Regions from separate parts of the Geobacillus sp. C56-T3 genome, predicted to be linked through region 2. Evidence: riboswitches for the same ligand, from Rfam matches in the RefSeq annotation. Region 2 holds a riboswitch; the other holds the start of a gene.

Region 1 (9,068 bases), 1.0 Mb from region 2:
TTTAACGCCTCAGCCATCTGATAGCTGATAACCATTTGCACCGCTGGGCTGATAATGCCGGCCGTATCGCACGTCAATCCCCCTTGCGGCACTGTTTCAAGCAAGCAATACAAACAAGGCGTGCGGTTCGGAATGAAGGCGCAGCTTAAACCGTAACTGCCGACACAAGCGCCATAAATCCACGGAATGTTGTACTTGTAGGCAACGTCATTGATGACAAGGCGCGTATCAAAATTGTCTGTCGCATCGATCCATAAGTCAGGGCGTTGCTTGAGGGCGATCGTTTCCAATTCTTCCGGGCCGGCGTCGCCGACAATGGCCTCGATCTCAACCTCGCTGTTAATTTGTTCAAGGCGCCGTTTGGCGGCGATCGCCTTTGGCAGCCGCTCCTTCGCATCCGCTTCGCTGTACAGTTGCTGGCGCTGCAAGTTGCTCCATTCGACGTAATCGCGGTCAATGATCGTCAATTTGCCGATGCCGGCGCGAACGAGCGCTTCGGCGTTGCCTGTGCCGAGCGCTCCGGCGCCGACTAACACGACACGCTTTCCCCGTATTTTCTTTTGCCCTTCCTCGCCAATCGGTGCAAACAATTGCTGCCGGGAATACCGTTCGTTCAAACAACACTCATTCCTTCCGTTGGGCTGCTCGCTGACGCGTACCGTTTTTTCGGGATGCGTCCGGCTTCATAGCCGAGCCGGCCCGCTTCCACCGCCAGCTTCATCGCTTTCGCCATTTTCACTGGATCGGCCGCGCCGGAAACAGCGGTGTTCAAGAGCACCCCATCCGCGCCAAGCTCCATCGCCAACGCCGCGTCCGCCGGTCCACCGATGCCGGCGTCGACAATGACCGGCACGTTCGCCTGCTCAATGATAAAGCTCAAATTGAGCGGATTGATGATGCCTTGCCCGGACCCGATCGGCGAGGCGCCCGGCATGATCGCATGGCAGCCAAGCTCCTCTAGCCGCTTCGCCAGCACGACATCATCGGATGTGTACGGCAACACAATAAACCCTTCCTCAAGCAGCATTTCCGCCGCTTTCAACGTCTCGATCGGGTCTGGGAGGAGCGTTTTGTCGCAGCCGATCACTTCTACTTTTATCATATCACACAATCCGGATGCCTTGGCGAGCCGGGCGATGCGCACCGCTTCTTCGGCCGTTTTCGCCCCAGCGGTGTTCGGCAAAAGCTTATATTTGCTTAAATCGAGCTGCTCTAAAAAGTTCGGCTGCTCCGGAGAAAAGATGTTCATCCGCCGGACGGCGAACGTTAAAATTTCCGCCCCTGATGCTTCCACCGCTTCTTTTTGCACGTCCAAGCTCGGATATTTGCCCGTGCCGAGCAACAGCCGCGAAGAGAATTCATATGGGCCAATTTTCAACATCTCAACCGCCTCCTACAAAATGAACGATTTCCACGCGATCGCCATCACATAGCGCCGTCGTCTCATACTCATGTTTTTGGATGATGCGGACATTGACTTCGACGATGCAAAGCTTGTTCTCAAGCCGGAAATAGGCAAGCAAATCGCCCACCGTTTTCACCTCGTCGGGCACTGCGACCGCCTCCCCGTTAATCACTAACGTCATTCCACCCCCACCTTTCCGATATGGCGTGTCAACGAAAATGGCGCAAGGTCAAACGCCGTCTCTTTCCGCTCCACTAAGTCGGCGACAAGCAGACCGGTCAACGGGCTGAGCAAAATGCCGTTCCGGTAATGGCCGGCAGCGACGAATAAGCCGCGCCGCTCCGGATGCTCGCCTAGATAAGGCAAGCCGTCTTCGGTCTGCGGCCGAATGCCGCTCCATGATGCCACCCATTCCGCCTGTTCGATGTCCGGAACAAGGTGGGCGGCGCGGTGAAGCAAGTTCATCACCCCACCGGCCGATACGCGCCGATCGAACGTGCCGGGCGTGGACGTCGCTCCGATGAGCAGCCGGTTTCCTGATTTCGGAACGATGTAGCAGCCGTTTTTCGCAAATACAGTCGTTTGCAACAACGGAACCGGAGTGCGCACCATGACGCATTCCCCTTTGACCGGATAAACGGAAAGCGAAAGCCCGACCCGCGCGCCGAGCCGCGCCGCCCAAGCTCCGGAAGCGATGACGACCGCCTCGGCGGCAAACGTCCCGCCTGTTGTGTCTACCACATGCCCACTGCTGTCGGAACGGATGTCGAACACTTCCGTATACTCGTACAGACAAGCGCCGGCGGAGGCGGCGGCATAGGCGAGAGCGGCGGCCAAATCCGGAGCGCTCACTTGCCCATCGCCAGGGATGTACATCGCGCCGGCAAGCGCTTCCGCCGCAAGACGCGGTTCCATTTCAAGCGCCTCCCCTTTCGTGAGCCACTGCACCGGTTCGCCTATGCCCCGCCAAAATGTATAATGGCGATAGAGATCGTCTGCTTCCTCTTCCGTTGTCGCTAGTTTGATCAATCCTTTTTCGACAAGGCCGATATCGATGCCGGTCCTCTCCCTCAGCTCTTCAGCCAAGGCCGGCATGAGAGCTCGGCTTTGCAAGGCAAGCGGCACAAGCGGGCTTGACGTCGAAAACTCGGATTGCGCCCCAAGCATGCCGGCTGCCGCGCTTGACGCCCCGCTTCCCATCGTTCCTTTTTCAAAAATGGCGACGCGATGCCGCCGCTTGGCGAGCTCAAAACCGATGGCCGCCCCAATCACCCCGCCGCCGACGATGGCGACGTCATACCGATGCGTCATCCCCTATCCCCTCCCTTTCACGATGTCTGCCAGCCGTTTGGCCTCAGCAACGGGGTCAGCAGCGAAAAAAACAGCCGACAATACTGCCACCCCGGCTGCGCCCGCTTCCAGCACCCGACGGGCGTTGCCGGCGTGAATGCCGCCGATGGCGATGACTGGAATGGACACGGCGGCCACGATTTCCGCAAGCGAGTCCAGACCGCGCGGCGGCAAACCGGGCTTGCTGTCCGTCGGAAAAATATGGCCATACAAACAAAAGTGAGCGCCATCCTGTTCGGCTTGTTTCGCCTCCTCCGACCCGTGCACCGAGCAACCAACCGTCAAGTCCGGAAACGAGCGGCGGACGGCGCGCACCGGCAGGCTGTGATAAGCAAGCTGCACACCTTTGACACCGTAGACAGCGGCGACATCAACCCGGTCATTGACGATGATTTTTTGCAGCGGCACCCCGACGCGAAGCAGTGCCGCGACAAACGCCGCCACTTCACGCGCCGTCTTCCCTTTTTCGCGAATATGAATCAGGTCGGCATACGGATGGGTGTGCGCACAAATCGCGGCGAATTCGTCAACCGTCTGACGCCCGGTGGAAACGAAATGGAGAACCCCCATCGCCATCCCTTTCTTTCTACCGTACATCGCTTATAGAAATATACGGATAATGAACACCGACATAGTAGGCGGCGAACATCAAAGCGGCAAACAAGGCGACAAGCCAAATATCATATTTGCCGAACCCGATTTCATAATAAAACGTGCGCCGCCCGCTGCCGGAAAATTGTTTCGCTTCCATCGCCACGGCGATGCGCTGGGCGCGGCGGATGCTTTGCGACAACAGCGGAATGGCGTAGCGCTTCATTTTGCTGAGGACGCCCTTATTCGGCACGCCGCGCACTGTTAACGCATAGCGGATCGCCTGAAACTCTTCAAGCATAATCGGCAATAGGCGAACGGCCGCCAAAAAACTGTACGCATACTTTGGCTTCAGTCTCAACTGCTGCATGAGCGAATAAAACAACGGAACCGGCCGGGTCGTCAGCGAAAAAATCAATCCGAGAAGCCCAAGCGCCAAAGCGCGAAACCCGATGTGCACCCCGCGCCAAAAACTTTCCGCTGTAACATGGATGAGCCCCCAGCGAACCCATGTCGTCGTTCCCTCGCCAAACATCATCATCGATGAAGCCGTCGAAACAAACACGAGGAAAAACGGCAAAAACAGCCAAAACAACACATTCGCCGGATAGCCGGTGCCAAAGCAAAACAAAACGAAGAGAGCGAGCGAAACGTTAATCAGCACGTTCGGGTTATGAATGAACAACACAGCGAAAAAGAGCACGACAAGCACAATGAGCTTCAAGCTCGGGTTCGTCTCATGAAGCCATGTCTCGCGGCAGCGAACCTCCCATTTCATCGCCCTGCCCCACCTTCCGCCAACACCGGCTCTCGAATTTCAAGCTGTTCGTCCCGAACGAGCGCCCCATCTTCAATCACCCACTGTCTCGTCGCAAAGCGGCGGACGATTTGTTCGTCATGTGTAACCATCATGATCACCGCTCCTTGTTCGCGGTGCGCTTCAAGCATTTCAAGCAAAGCAAACGTGTTTTTCGCGTCCTGACCAAACGTCGGCTCATCAAGCAAAAAGAGGCGTTGGCCGGCGACGATCGAAGCGGCGACGCTCAACCGCCGCTTTTGTCCGACCGACAGTTGGTACGGGTGCTGGTCTTGCTGCTCAACAAGGTCAAATTCACGCAACAGGCGGGTGATGGTTTCCTCGATTTCCGCTTCCGGCCGCCCTTCAAGCCGAAGCGAGTAGGCGAGCTCTTCGCGAACGGAATGGGCGACAAATTGCCACTCCGGATTTTGGAAAACAAACGCAATATGGCGGTAGAGCGGGTGTTGCCGCTTGATGTCGGCGCCTAGCAGCATATACTCTCCGTCCGTGCGGATGAGTTGCATAAGCGCGTGCAGCAACGTGCTTTTGCCAGCGCCGTTTTTTCCGGTGACGGCAATCCATTCGCCGGCGTGCACCGCTGCTTCAGGAACATAGATTTTCGCCTCCCGGCCGCGGAACCCGCGAAAACGGGCGAGGCGAAGAAGCTCCTCGCCTTGATGGCGATTTCGCCGCCTTGCCGTCCGGTCATAGTCGTCCCAGACGCCTGGATACCAAATCCCTTCAGCGGCAATGACGTCTTTATAGTCGGAAAACACCGCCTTCGCCTCGCCGTCGGCGATGATGCGCCCATCGCGGCCGAACAAGACAATGCGATCCACAAAGTCGAGCACATGGTCAATTTTATGCTCGACGATGACGACCGTTTTGCCGCGGCCCACCTGCTTCACCGTTTGCCATACCGCCTTCGTCCCTTCTTCATCAAGCAGCGCCGTCGGCTCATCCAAAAACAAGACATCCGGCTCAAGCGCCAGCACCGAAGCGAGCGCCAACCGCTGCTTCATCCCGCCGGAAAGCGTATGAATATCAGTATGCGGGGCGATCTCCAAACCGACTTGGTTCAGCAGCGCACGGATGCGGACGGGCATCTCGTGGCGCGGCACGCTTCGATTTTCGAGGGCAAAAGCGATTTCCTCGTCCGCATACGGCATGCAAAATTGCGCATCAGGATCTTGGAAAACATAGCCCCACCGTTCCGGCCGCTTAAGGCGCTCCGCTTTCATCGGCACATCGATCGAGTGGGGAATGATGCCAGCCATCACTTGCAATAATGTCGACTTGCCGCATCCCGACGGACCAAGGAGGAGCACTTTCTCCCCCTCGGCAATCGAAAGCGACAAGTCGCGAAACAGCAGCCCGTCGCTCCCGGGAAATTTCAGGCGCAGCCGGTCAATCGCAATTGCTTGTTTCATCGCCATTCGCCGCCTTACCGGTTCAACGCATCGTAATCGTCTTTTGAAGCCGGCCGCCACATTTGCGTCACTCCGGTTTTTTCGAGCGCTTTCGCCAATGAAACAGCAAGCACGCCGGAGATGAGGATGGCGCCGATAAAACGCGCCAGCAAAAAGAGCGCCATATTCCATGGGGCGAGCGCCTCAATATAGCCTTTGTAAAAGTCCATGATGAGCGAGCCAATCGTCGCCCCGACCGCGCCGAGCGATACAACGAACGTATCAAAGCGCCGATAGCGGAAGGCGGCAAAGACGAGCTCGGCAAACAGCCCTTGAACGACCCCGTAAATGAGCACTTCAAGCCCCCATTGCGATCCCATGATCAGCTCGCCGGACGAAGCCGCAATCTCCGCGAGCAACGCCACCCCTGGCTTGCGAATGAGCAAATAAGCGAGCGAGGAGGCGATAAACCACATGCCGTAAATGAGTTGATCGAGATGAAACCCTACTGCTCCCACCGCGCTATATAGTGGGCCCCATAATTTGTAAATAATGCCAAACACAATCGCAATGACGATCGTCGTTAAAATATCCGCCAATTTTAACCCTTTTGTCTTCACTTCCATCCTGTTCTCCTCCTTGTCTTGCGTCAACGGCTCGCCGCCAATTCAGCCGACGGCCACTGCTCAAGCCGATACGCCATCTCCCAAAACTCGTACTCATATTCGCTGCTGATGAGGAAATGCCGCTTCATCCGATGGCGATCCTCTTCGGTGACCTCGTCAGCGATGTCGTCAAGCCGCGCGATTTGCTCTTCCACAAGCGAGCGGAACCAGTCCGAACTGTAGGTGCCGATCCATTTTTCATAAATCGGATCGTTCGGGCGGCACGTTTTCAAGCGCTCGCCAATTTCGTAATACAGCCAGTAGCACGGCAAAATGGCGGCGATAACATCACCGAGATGCCCTTCGTACGCCGCGCGGTACATGTGCGACGTATAGGCGTACGCCGTCGGCGCCGGAATGAACGCCGCCCTTTCCTCTTCCGTAATGCCCAAGAGCTCGGCGAACGTTTCATGCAGCGACAGCTCGGCTTCGCACGTGCTTTGTGCATGGTGCGCCAACCGGGCTGTCGTCGCCAAATCCGGCGATTTCGCCGCCCCGATCGCCTGCACGCGGGCAAAATGGCGCAAATAATAGGCATCTTGCATCACGTAATAGCGAAACTTCTCGCGCGCAAGCGTCCCTTGGCCAAGCTCCTGAACAAACGGATGGCGGAAACTCGCCTGCCAGATCGGATCGGCCGCTTGGCGCAATTGTTTGGCAAATGACATTCGTTTTCCCCCTTTTTGGCAAAATAAAAACGCCGCTTCCTTTGCCGATTGGCGTAAAGAAAGCGGCGTGGGCATGCGACGTTGGCAAGGCAAAGCCTAGCCTTGCTGTGCTGCTCCTCCACTTCCCTACGCTGGCATTACCCAGATCAGGTGCTAAGGGTCTCAAAGGCACACTTTGATCTCAGCCTTTCTAAAGGCCCCCCTAGTGGATGATGGTGCAATTTTCAGTTTTCTTTACACTTAATCATACCATGGCACGAACGATTGTCAATCTTTTTTTCTCCGACGTTGCGCTATGCGTTGCAATCCGCTATGATGGAAACGCAGCAATTGACGACGGAATGGGAGTGGAAACGATGGCGAAGGTCATCCTGAAAAGAGAACGGAAAAAACGGCTTGAGCAAGGGCATCCATGGATTTTTCAAAGTGAAGTCGACCGCATCGAAGGCGATGCGACGCCGGGCGACTTCGTTGACGTTTACAATCATCAAGGTTATTGGCTGGCGAAAGGATATATCAACCCCGCTTCGCAAATCATCGTCCGCGTCTTGACGCAAAACCGAAACGATGAACTCGATGAGCGCTTTTTCATCGACCGCATCCGTCAGGCGTGGGCGTACCGTGAACGGATGATTCCCGGCGTTCGCTCCTGCCGCGCCGTCTATGGCGAAGCCGACTTTTTGCCCGGATTGATCGTCGACAAATATGAAGATGTGCTTGTTGTGCAAATTTTGGCGCTCGGCATGGAAAGGCGGAAAGACTGGATTTTGCGCGGCTTGCTTGACGTGTTTGCCCCAAGGGCCATTTATTTGCGCAACGATGTGTCCGTCCGCGAGCTTGAAGGCCTCAAACAAGAAAAAGGCTTTTGGTACGGAGAAGCGGAAACGGAAATCGAAATCGAGGAAAACGGCGTGAAATACATCGTCGATATTGAAAACGGACAAAAAACCGGCTTTTTCTTCGACCAACGGCAAAACCGCGCCGCTCTTCGTCCGCTCATCGGCCCGGAGACGACCGTGCTCGACTGCTTCACCCATACCGGCTCGTTTATGCTAAACGCTTGTCTGTATGGGGCAAAACATGCTACTGCCGTCGATATTTCTGAACATGCCATCGAAACGGCGAAACGGAACGCCGCGTTAAACGGATTCACGAACGTTGAATTTGTCGTCGCCAACGCCTTCGACTATTTGCGCGAGTCGGTGCGCGCCGGCAAACAGTGGGATGTCGTCATCATCGACCCGCCGGCGTTCGCGAAATCGGCCCATGCCGTCCCGAAGGCGCTGCGCGGCTATAAAGACATTAACTTAAACGGATTGAAGCTTGTCAAAGACGGCGGCTTTTTCGTCACATCAAGCTGCTCGTACCACGTCCGCCCGCACCTATTTCAAGAGATGATCGCTGATGCGGCATTTGACGCGAAAAAAGTGCTGCGCCAAGTATATTGGAACGGCGCCGGCTACGACCACCCGAAACTCCTTGCCGCGGAAGAAGGCGACTACTTAAAATTCGCCATTTACGAAGTGCATTCTCGGCGGTGACGAGCCGCCCTCAAAGGCCGTTTCGATGCGCTGCTGGGCAGAAAAAACGCCTAGGGGTTATCCCTAAGCGTTTTTTCGTTCCCTGGAGCGAAGCGATTGTTCTTTATGCAAGACCGACAGATAGACAAGCATCGAAAGGAGCACCGAACCGCTAGCAGCTAAATAAATGCTCGGATAGCCGAACCAATGGCTGATTTGGCCAAACACCATCGCCCCGACGCCGACCCCTAAATCAAAAAACGAGAAAAATGTCGCGTTCGCCATTCCCTTGCGGTGGGCAGGCGCCCGCTCGACGGACCACGCCTGCAGCCCCGGTTGCACCATGCCAAAGCCGAAACCGTACAGCACCGCCGCCAAAAGCAACGCCCATTCTCCCGGCAGCCAAGCGAGAAGAAGCATCGCCAGCAAAATAAGCCCCGCACCAGGGAGAAAGACGGCTCGATGCCCTTTTCGGTCATACAACTGGCCAGCGAACGTTCGCGTCACCATCAAGGCCAGCGCGTAAAGCAAAAAGTACAGCTGCAGGCCGCCGATCTGTTTTTGCGCCGTATATAGAGGCAAGAATGAGGCGATGCCGCCGAACGTCACCGTCAAGAAAAACAACAGCAACGACGGGGTCAAAGCGCTTTTTTCATACAAA
Region 2 (9,068 bases):
TGTTCCTCGGCAATGCCCCACTGGCGGCTGATATGACGGATGATTTCGCCAAGCTGATTTTGAAAGACTGTATAAAACACTTTGTTTTGCGCTTCTCGCAAATCATCCGTAATCGTGATTGAATCGGGACGGACATCGATATTGAACCCTTGGCGCTCAAGGCGCGGCCGGTACAAACGGATGCCTCCCCAGTCGCGGAACAGCAATTTCATCGGTTTCCCTTGCCGGAAAACGGGAACGGTATTTTGCAAGTGTCCTTCCAGGCCAATACCGTACTTGACGAGCAACGTTAGAAAGCCACGGACGGCGATGCCGACGTATTCGCGAAGAAAGGAAAGCGCCGTTTCTTGAGATGATGGACGGCCGATTCCCTTGGCATATGCTTCAATAATATCGTTGATAATCGGCTGGCCGCTGAATGGTGACGAGGCGTATAAAGCGGTGCCGGCAATGGCGATTTCCCCTTCATCGACAAAGCGATCCAGCCCTTCCCGATAAATGACCGATAAGTTCCGTGCTTTATTTGGATCTTCAGAGCGAAACGAGCAGCCGCCGATTTCACAAACAGGAAGAAAGATAGCGGACAAGTCCCTCTCTCTTTCCAAAATGGCGCGAAGCAGCCGGCTGTATGTTGCGCCGTTGTTGGCTGACTGGGGGGAAATGGACCTGACCGTCGAGGTCATTTGACTATGGACGGCAGTCTTTATATACAGCGGCGCTTCTTTCGCCAAAACGGTTCGGAACGAGGCGGTCGCCTGCGTTGGGATCACCGCTCCTTCGATCAGCCAAAGGCGGCCGTCGCGCAATTCCGCACGATAGACGTTAGGAATGACATGTTCGTATTGCCAAGGATGGACAGGCACGAGCACATAGTCTTCTAGCTTCTTTTTGGTTTGCTGGAAGCATTCTGCAACCGGGCCGCGCAGCGACGGAAAATGGTCGAGCAGGAATGTGTTCGGATCCTCGTATCCGTCAAAGTGGAAATCGCACAAATTGCGTCGGACGGCGACGATTCGCAGCTGCGGTTGACCGCCAAACTCAGCCGAGTAAGCAAATACGTCTTTAGGGGACATCGGCAGTTTCGTTTTGGCGCCTGGATGAAGATGATGCCCTTCAATGCAAAGCTGCTCGAAAAACAGCGCCGGGCAAAACGATGGATCGCTTTGTCGTTGTTCGATATAGGTGAACAAGTTGTCCGCTTCCTTCCGCATCGTTTGGCATTCCTTTTCAAAATGCCAATAAGCCAACGCCAAGTTGGAGGTTCCGTTTTCCAATTCTTTCGCCAGCTGCGCCCATGCTTGTTCCTCGCCGGCCGCTTTGATGAGCGGCGTTAGCAACGAAAGGAAGGTAAGGGCGTCCCGCACCGTTTGGATGCCTTCGCCGATCCAAACGACCTCCTCGCCGATGTCACATTGGCGGAAGGCTGATTCGCCGCGGATGGGAATAAGAAAACATTGGCCGGACGCGACCGGAAACAGTTTATACGTGATCCCTTCCTGCAAATTGGCATCTGGCAGCCGGCGAACAACCGGTTCCCATTCTGGCGCCAGTCCATGCCAGTTCGTCATATATACCGAGCCGATCACTTGTAAGTCATAGGAATGTGAGTACAACCCGAATACGTCTTCTCGCAGCAACGCAGCTACGGTTCGTTGCAAGATCGTCGTCCGTGCCCGCATGACATGGCGGACATAAGCGGAGAGACGTTCAGGAAATCGTTTTTGGATGAACTCGACGCATTCTTGTTCGTATGGATAAAGGATGATATCAGCTGTCCGGAGGGATAAACGCGTGTTCATCGTTCCCATTCCTCCCTTTTCCATTTGGCCAGCGGATTAGCTGTTTCAATGAATCGGTTGCGAAGATCATCGGTTAAGCGCATAGCGACAAGTGCTTTCATCGGCAGCACCGGGGAAAAGAGCGCGTCCCGATCTTGCCTTGCCTGTTCTTCTGTTTCACTGTCACGGGTCAACGCGGCAAATGCATTCTCCATTACATCCGCTGTGGCCTGCCAAAGGAGTGTCTCGTCGATAGAGAACGTGCGGGAGAGGCAGGCGATCAGCTCGCCAAGATGGTTGTGAATGACGGCATGGGTGAACGTATGCCGCAATTCGTTAAGATCTGCTGTCACGATGCTTGAAGGCGCGAGCTCGTCAAGCGGATAGCGATGGCGACCGAAGCGGCCGCAATGAAGGCGGATTCCTCCCAAGTCGCGAACGTGCATTGACTGGGGCGCGCCGGAGCGAAAGACAGGAAGGCTATTTTGCAAGTGAGCTTCCAAGCTGATTCCGTACTTGCATAAAAGCAAGAGCAACGGCGGAACGAGCATTTCCGCATACTGCCGGAAAAACCATACAGCCGCCTCGCGCACGGAGCTTGCCCCCTGATTGGCTGCATATTCCTCAACGAGCTCAGCTGCCACCGGTTTGCCGCTCAGGAAGGAAGGGGCAAGGAGCGTCACGGCTGGCATCATGATATCCCCTTCCGCCAAATCGCGCTCCGGATTGGTTCGGACGATGGCCGAGAGCTGTTTGGCAAGAGCGGCATCCTCGTTGTCTGTCCGACCTTGCGGCGAGAAAGAGATGCCCGCTGTTTCGCTGACGACCCGAAAGCGGGGAGCAAGCCGCTCCTTGACGAGCACATCGTTCAGCCAAAGCGATAAGCGTGGTCCGTTGGCCGCTGCCGCCGGAGATACAGTGCGGATGGCGCTCGTCATTTGCACGTTGATCGGAGTTTTCAAATGATCGCCGGAAGCGCCGGGGATCATGAACGTCCGCACGGAAACGAGCGGATAAGCAGGCAGTACGCCGCCATCGATCGGAACGATTGTTTGTGCGGCTAGTTCGTTTTGGAAACGCTGTTGGATGACGTGTTTCCATTGCCATGGATGGACAGGGATGACGTCGTATTCGCATTCAGACAGGCCGTATGCCCGCAATGCGTTTTGCACAACGGACTGCAACGTTTTATCTTGTTCGTAAACCCAATCTGCCATCCGTCCGTAGGAAAAGGAAACGAAACGGCAATGGCTGCGACGCACCGCCAGCAAGGGGAGAGTGACTTTCGCTTCCCATTCCGGCGAATAGTCGATCATGTCTTGGACGCTGAAGCCGAGCCGCGTTTTGGCGCACGGGTGCAGTGTATGCCCGTCAATGACCGTTTGTTCGTAAAAGGTGAGAGGGCTAAACGGCCGCGGCTGGGCACGCACCCACTCGAGCGAAGACGAGTACGTTGCTCCATATGTATCGCGCCATCGACAGCGGCGCCGCTCGGCCGCGGCTTGGGCAAGCGCGTCGTTGATCACGCTGTTGGCGATTTCGGCGCAAAACTCGTCCCAATTTGGTGCACAACTGATGAGCCCTTCGCGTTGAAGCAGCTCGAGCAGCTCCAAGGGAGAGGAGAGAGACTTTCGCTCCTTCTGATCAAGCAGCCAAAGGCGCGCAACGGTAAACTGCCCTAAGGAAAACCGTTCCATTACCGCCGCTGTGATTTGTTTCTTCATAGAGAGTAGGATGGAAAGCTCCAATTTGTGGCCGGTTTGTTCCCAAACAACGCGATCTGGGCTGATGAGCTGTTCGCGAATAAGCGCCTGCAGCAGTCGGTTGGCTATGCGTTGACGGCTGTTCGGCAAGACGGCCAAAAACGAACGAGCCAACGATGGATCGACCGTTTGCAAATATCGATATGTTTCTTCTTCCTCAGTGAGAAAGAGGATGGACGAATTCAATCGGATCCCTCCATTTGATAACGATTATCAATTTCGTTAAATATCATAATATAAATGATTATCATTTTCAATAAGGAATTAAAAAATAGTCTTTCCGTCTAAGAGATAGGGAGGAGAGTAAGAAAAACTGACTAGTTCGATTGATGGGAGGGAGAATATAGAGGTTCCACCCTATGGTAAACGGCTGCGCTGCTTGTTTCACTTCAATGTCATTGCGGAGCAGATGCTCGACCGCTTTTAGTGTAACTGCTGAGAACACTGAATAAATATAACGTTTTTTGCTTTTCACTCAATAAATGAAGATTCGAAGAGGGGCTAAAACCTTGGTATAATAACGTTTTCTGATACTTTTGATGAACTCCTGTCATATAAAGGATGTCCGGTTGGGCGCTAAAGAAGGAAAACCAATGCACGTTGACGAATATGTCAATGCTATAGTAGTAGTATAAAGTTTTTTGACGATAGAAAAAAGGAGGAGAATGGATTGTCGTTAAGCGCTTATATCATTCGCACAATGTTCGTTGTCATTCCTGGCACAGCGGCGATCGGCATGGCCACATGCCTGGTCAACGGCATTCGCGGGGCGGCATTTTGGTGGACGCTTGTTGCTACGGTGCTGTTTGGGGCGATGCTCGGCTTCGTTTCGGCAACGCTCAACTATCGACGGTTTGTTGCCCCGATTGCCGTTATTAACGAACATTTAGGCAAGATGACAGGCGGAGATTTGACGGTGCGCATACCGCTTGATCGCGTGCAGCAGCTGCGGCCGATTGCGGCGTCGTTAAACGATATGGCAAACGCTTGGCAAAGTGTGATGGGGCAAATCCAACATCATGCCGAAGAAGTAGCGCAATATTCTCAGCAGCTTGCCGCCGTCGCCGAACAGACGACGAAAGCGACAGAGCAAATTGCGACAACGATGGAAACGCTTGCGGCAAGTGGGGAGGAGCAGGCCGATGCTGTCCGCACCACCGCCGCGTCCGTGCATGATATTTCCCAAACATTGAGCGACGTCGCTTTCCATACGAAAGAAGTGGCGCACCGGGCTGAGAAAACATCGGCGAAAGCAGAGGACGGCAAGCAGTCAATCGGACAAATGTCCGAGCAAATGCAGTTCATTTACGATCATGTGCAAACGCTCGGCCAGGTGGTGAAAGGGCTTGGGGAGCGCTCCAACGAGATTGGACAGATTACGGAAGCGATCACCGGCATTGCGTCGCAGACGAATTTGTTGGCGCTCAATGCGGCGATCGAAGCGGCGCGCGCCGGCGAGCAAGGGAAAGGGTTTGCGGTTGTCGCGGATGAAGTGCGGAAGCTCGCAGAACAATCAGCGCGCTCAGCGCAACAAATTTCCGAGCTGATCGGTTACATTCAAGAAGAAACGAAGCGGGCGGTTGCGTCTGCCGAACAGGTGATCTCCGAAGTGGCGAAAGGATTGAACGTGGCGGCGGCATGCGGCCAATCATTTGCCCATATTCGCGAGGAGGTCGGCCAAGTGAGCAAACAAATTGGACAAGTATCGTCCGCCATCGAGCAAATGACGGAGCATGCTCGTCAAGTGAACGACGCACTCCAACAGATGACCAATATTGTCGAACAGTCAGCGTCCGGTGCGGCCAACGTATCGGCAGCGACGCAGGAACAAATGGCTTCTGTCGAGGAAATCGCTTCTTCGTCGACATCGCTCGGTCAGATGGCGGACGAGATGCGGGCAATGCTGAAGAAATTTTCTGTGTGAGTGAGGAAAAGGACGCTTTCTTCGAGAAAGAGGGGCTTTCAAACGACGTGTGGGAGTCAACGTTTGGAATAAAATGGTTTGCATCTTTGCCAATTGCCTGATAAAATAAAAAAAGTCAGTCATCATTGTGATACGCTTATCTGCTAGGGGAGTCCGAGAGCCGGGCTGAGAAAAGAACGCGATGAAGTTCTTTGACCCTTTGAACCTGATCTGGGTCATGCCAGCGTAGGGAAGCAGGCAGCGGGAACAGATGGACGTGTCTTGTTCATTTGGCCTTTTGCCTTCGATCAGGTTCCGGTGTCGGAACCTGTTTTTATTTTGAATCGGCCGCCATCGCCTATTCTCGTGTTTGCCCCGCTTCAGACGGTGTGGCTTCAGATCTGATCTTTCATCATTTTATGTTGAAAGGGGAAGCCACGCATGGAAAACATCCGCTCGTTTATGTCGTTTCCGGAAAGCCGCAAAGTGTACATCGAAGGGTCGCGCCCGGATGTGCGCGTGCCGATGAGAGAAATTGCTTTGTCGCCAACGAAAACGCCGCAAGGAATGGTGGAAAACAAACCGGTGCGTGTCTACGATACGACGGGCCCGTATACGGATCCCGATTTTGAACCGGACGTGGAGAAAGGCTTGCCTCCTCTTCGCCGTCGCTGGATTGTCGAGCGCGGCGATGTGGAGGAAATGGAGCGGTCTTCTGTTGCGATCCAACGTTCGCTTCCGTTTGTGCGCCGTCCATTGAGGGCAAAGCCCGGAAAAACAGTGACACAAATGCATTACGCCAAACGGGGGATCATTACGCCAGAAATGGAGTTTGTCGCGATTCGTGAACAAATCAATCCGGAAATTGTCCGCCAAGAAGTCGCCGCTGGTCGGGCCATTATTCCAGCCAATATTAACCATCCGGAGAGCGAACCGATGATCATCGGCCGTCGTTTCCATGTGAAAATTAATGCCAATATCGGCAACTCGGCTGTTTCTTCATCGATTGAAGACGAAGTGGAAAAATTGCTTTGGGCGGTGCGTTGGGGCGCCGATACGGTCATGGATTTATCGACCGGCAAACACATTCATGAAACGCGCGAGTACATCATCCGCAATTCGCCGGTCCCCGTGGGAACGGTGCCGATTTATCAGGCGCTCGAAAAGGTAGGAGGGGTGCCGGAGAAGCTGACATGGGACGTGTACCGCGAGACGCTCATCGAGCAGGCTGAACAAGGAGTCGACTACATGACGATCCACGCCGGTGTGCGGCTTCATTACATTCCGCTCACCGCCAACCGGACGACCGGAATTGTCTCGCGCGGCGGCTCGATCATCGCCCAATGGTGTTTGGCCCACCATGAAGAAAACTTTTTGTATACGCATTTTGAAGAAATCTGCGAGATTTTGAAACAATACGATGTCGCGATCTCCCTTGGCGACGGCTTGCGCCCCGGCTCCATCGCCGATGCGAACGATGAGGCGCAGTTTGCGGAACTCAAGACGCTCGGCGAGCTGACGAAAATCGCCTGGAAGCATGATGTGCAGGTGATGATCGAAGGGCCCGGACATATTCCAATGCATAAAATTCGCGAAAATGTCGAGCAGGAACAGGAAATTTGTCATGAAGCGCCGTTTTATACGTTAGGGCCGCTTGTCACCGACATCGCGCCCGGGTATGACCATATTACGTCAGCGATTGGCGCCGCCATCATTGGTGCTTATGGAACGGCGATGCTTTGTTACGTAACGCCCAAAGAACATTTAGGGTTGCCGAATAAAGAGGACGTACGCGCCGGGGTCGTGGCCTATAAAATCGCCGCCCATGCGGCTGATCTGGCAAAAGGGCATCCAGCCGCTCAGCAGCGTGACGACGCGCTCTCGAAAGCGCGCTTTGAATTTCGTTGGAACGATCAGTTCAATTTATCCCTCGATCCGGAACGGGCCCGCGAATACCATGATGAAACATTGCCGGCTGAGGCGGCGAAAACGGCTCATTTTTGTTCGATGTGCGGGCCGAAATTTTGTTCCATGAACATTTCACATGAACTGCAACGGAAAATCAAAGAGGAGGGGATGAAAGAAAAAGCGCAACAATTTATTCGGCAAGGGTCGTCGCTGTATCAATGACAAGAAGCGGGCTGCGATGCTCGGCATGGTGGAGAGGATATGGAAGTTCGATCAACGGAAAAAGCATGAGCTGGAAAACGCTCGGTGCTGATCGAAGCAGCGGAGGGGGGCGAACGTTCATCGTCTTTGGCGAGGAGACCCCCACTTCAACGACCAAAGGGAGTAAGTGGGGGAGGAATCGCTTTTTTTGTGTTTTTGTATCACTTTTAGTGAAAGAGAGGTGAGACAAATGGACATGACGTTAACAGCCAAAATAAAAATTTACCCAACAGCGGAACAAGCAGAAGTATTGAAAGCCACCCTTTCCGCTTATCGACAAGCGTGCAACGCTGTGTCTGTTGTGATTTTGGACACAAAAGTGCTTGCACAAGCCAAGTTACACGACATGACCTATCGTCTACTTCGATCAAACTACGCTTTGCGTTCGCAAATGGCGCAATCTGTGATTAAAACGGTGATCGCTAGATACCGTTCCCTAAAAAGCAATGGTCATGAATGGACATTGGTTCGCTTTAAAAAGCCTGAATATGATCTCGTTTGGAATCGAGATTACTCCATTGTTCAAGGGTTATTTTCTGTCAATACACTAGAAGGACGAATCAAAGTGCCATTCGAACCAAAAGGCATGGAACAATATTTTGATGGCTCATGGACGTTTGGCACAGCCAAACTCGTCTACAAGCATAACAAATTCTTTTTGCACATCCCCATGACCAAAACAATTCCAACCGTAGATGAACACAACATTCGCCAAGTGGTCGGTGTCGATGTAGGGGTTAACTTTCTTGCAGCAGCTTATGATTCGCAAGGGAAAACTATCTTTTTTAACGGACGAAAAATCAAGCATATGCGTGCCAAGTACAAACGAATGCGAAAAACCCTCCAGCAAAAAGGGACGGCTTCTGCGCGTCGGAAGTTGAAAACAATCGGACAACGAGAAAACCGTTGGATGACGGATGTGAACCATGCTGTCACGAAGGCACTCGTTCGTCAATATGGAGAACGTACCCTTTTTGTATTAGAAGATTTAACAGGCATTCGTGAAAAAACAGAACGTGTACGTATCCATGACCGATATGAAACCGTATCGTGGGCTTTCTATCAGTTCCGTCAAATGTTAGAGTATAAGGCACGTTTGCATGGGTCAAAAGTGATGGTGGTTGCTCCGCATTACACCTCTTTGACATGTCCAAAGTGTGGTCATACGGAAAAAGCCAATCGAAAGAAACGTACACACACCTTTTGTTGTCGAACATGCGGATATACCTCAAACGATGACCGCATTGGTGCTATGAACCTTCAACGAAAAGGAATAGAGTACATCGTTGAAGGAACGACACAGGCATGACCTGCGTCGTTGGGTAGTTGTCAACCTGCCCCCTGATGCAACCCCAAGTCAAGGAAGGAGGACGAAGTCCGCTCGCACTTCTGGGGAGTTGCAAGCCCCCACTTCAAGCGTTAGCTAAGTGGGGGTAGTTGACCGCCCCTCTTGTT

What was found. Region 2 has a riboswitch for thiamine pyrophosphate ahead of thiC (phosphomethylpyrimidine synthase ThiC). Riboswitches for the same ligand answer to the same signal wherever they lie in the genome.
Region 1: linked by a shared signal. The riboswitch ahead of tenA (thiaminase II) and the one ahead of thiC (phosphomethylpyrimidine synthase ThiC) in region 2 are both predicted to bind thiamine pyrophosphate.

What each region holds. Positions count from the first base shown of each region.
Region 1 covers NC_014206.1:3,076,539-3,085,606, forward strand. The annotation lists gene GC56T3_RS15170 (thiazole biosynthesis adenylyltransferase ThiF) at 1-617, opposite strand, end outside; gene GC56T3_RS15175 (thiazole synthase) at 614-1,381, opposite strand; gene thiS (sulfur carrier protein ThiS) at 1,383-1,586, opposite strand; gene thiO (glycine oxidase ThiO) at 1,583-2,716, opposite strand; gene tenI (thiazole tautomerase TenI) at 2,720-3,325, opposite strand; gene GC56T3_RS15195 (energy-coupling factor transporter transmembrane protein EcfT) at 3,342-4,124, opposite strand; gene GC56T3_RS15200 (ABC transporter ATP-binding protein) at 4,121-5,575, opposite strand; gene GC56T3_RS15205 (ECF transporter S component) at 5,590-6,180, opposite strand; gene tenA (thiaminase II) at 6,204-6,887, opposite strand; TPP riboswitch at 6,994-7,101, opposite strand; gene GC56T3_RS15215 (class I SAM-dependent rRNA methyltransferase) at 7,244-8,428, shown strand; gene GC56T3_RS15220 (MFS transporter) at 8,492-9,068, opposite strand, start outside.
Region 2 covers NC_014206.1:443,130-452,197, forward strand. The annotation lists gene GC56T3_RS02350 (IucA/IucC family siderophore biosynthesis protein) at 1-1,799, opposite strand, end outside; gene GC56T3_RS02355 (IucA/IucC family siderophore biosynthesis protein) at 1,796-3,727, opposite strand; gene GC56T3_RS02360 (methyl-accepting chemotaxis protein) at 4,212-5,465, shown strand; TPP riboswitch at 5,601-5,714, shown strand; gene thiC (phosphomethylpyrimidine synthase ThiC) at 5,886-7,574, shown strand; gene GC56T3_RS02370 (RNA-guided endonuclease TnpB family protein) at 7,804-8,922, shown strand.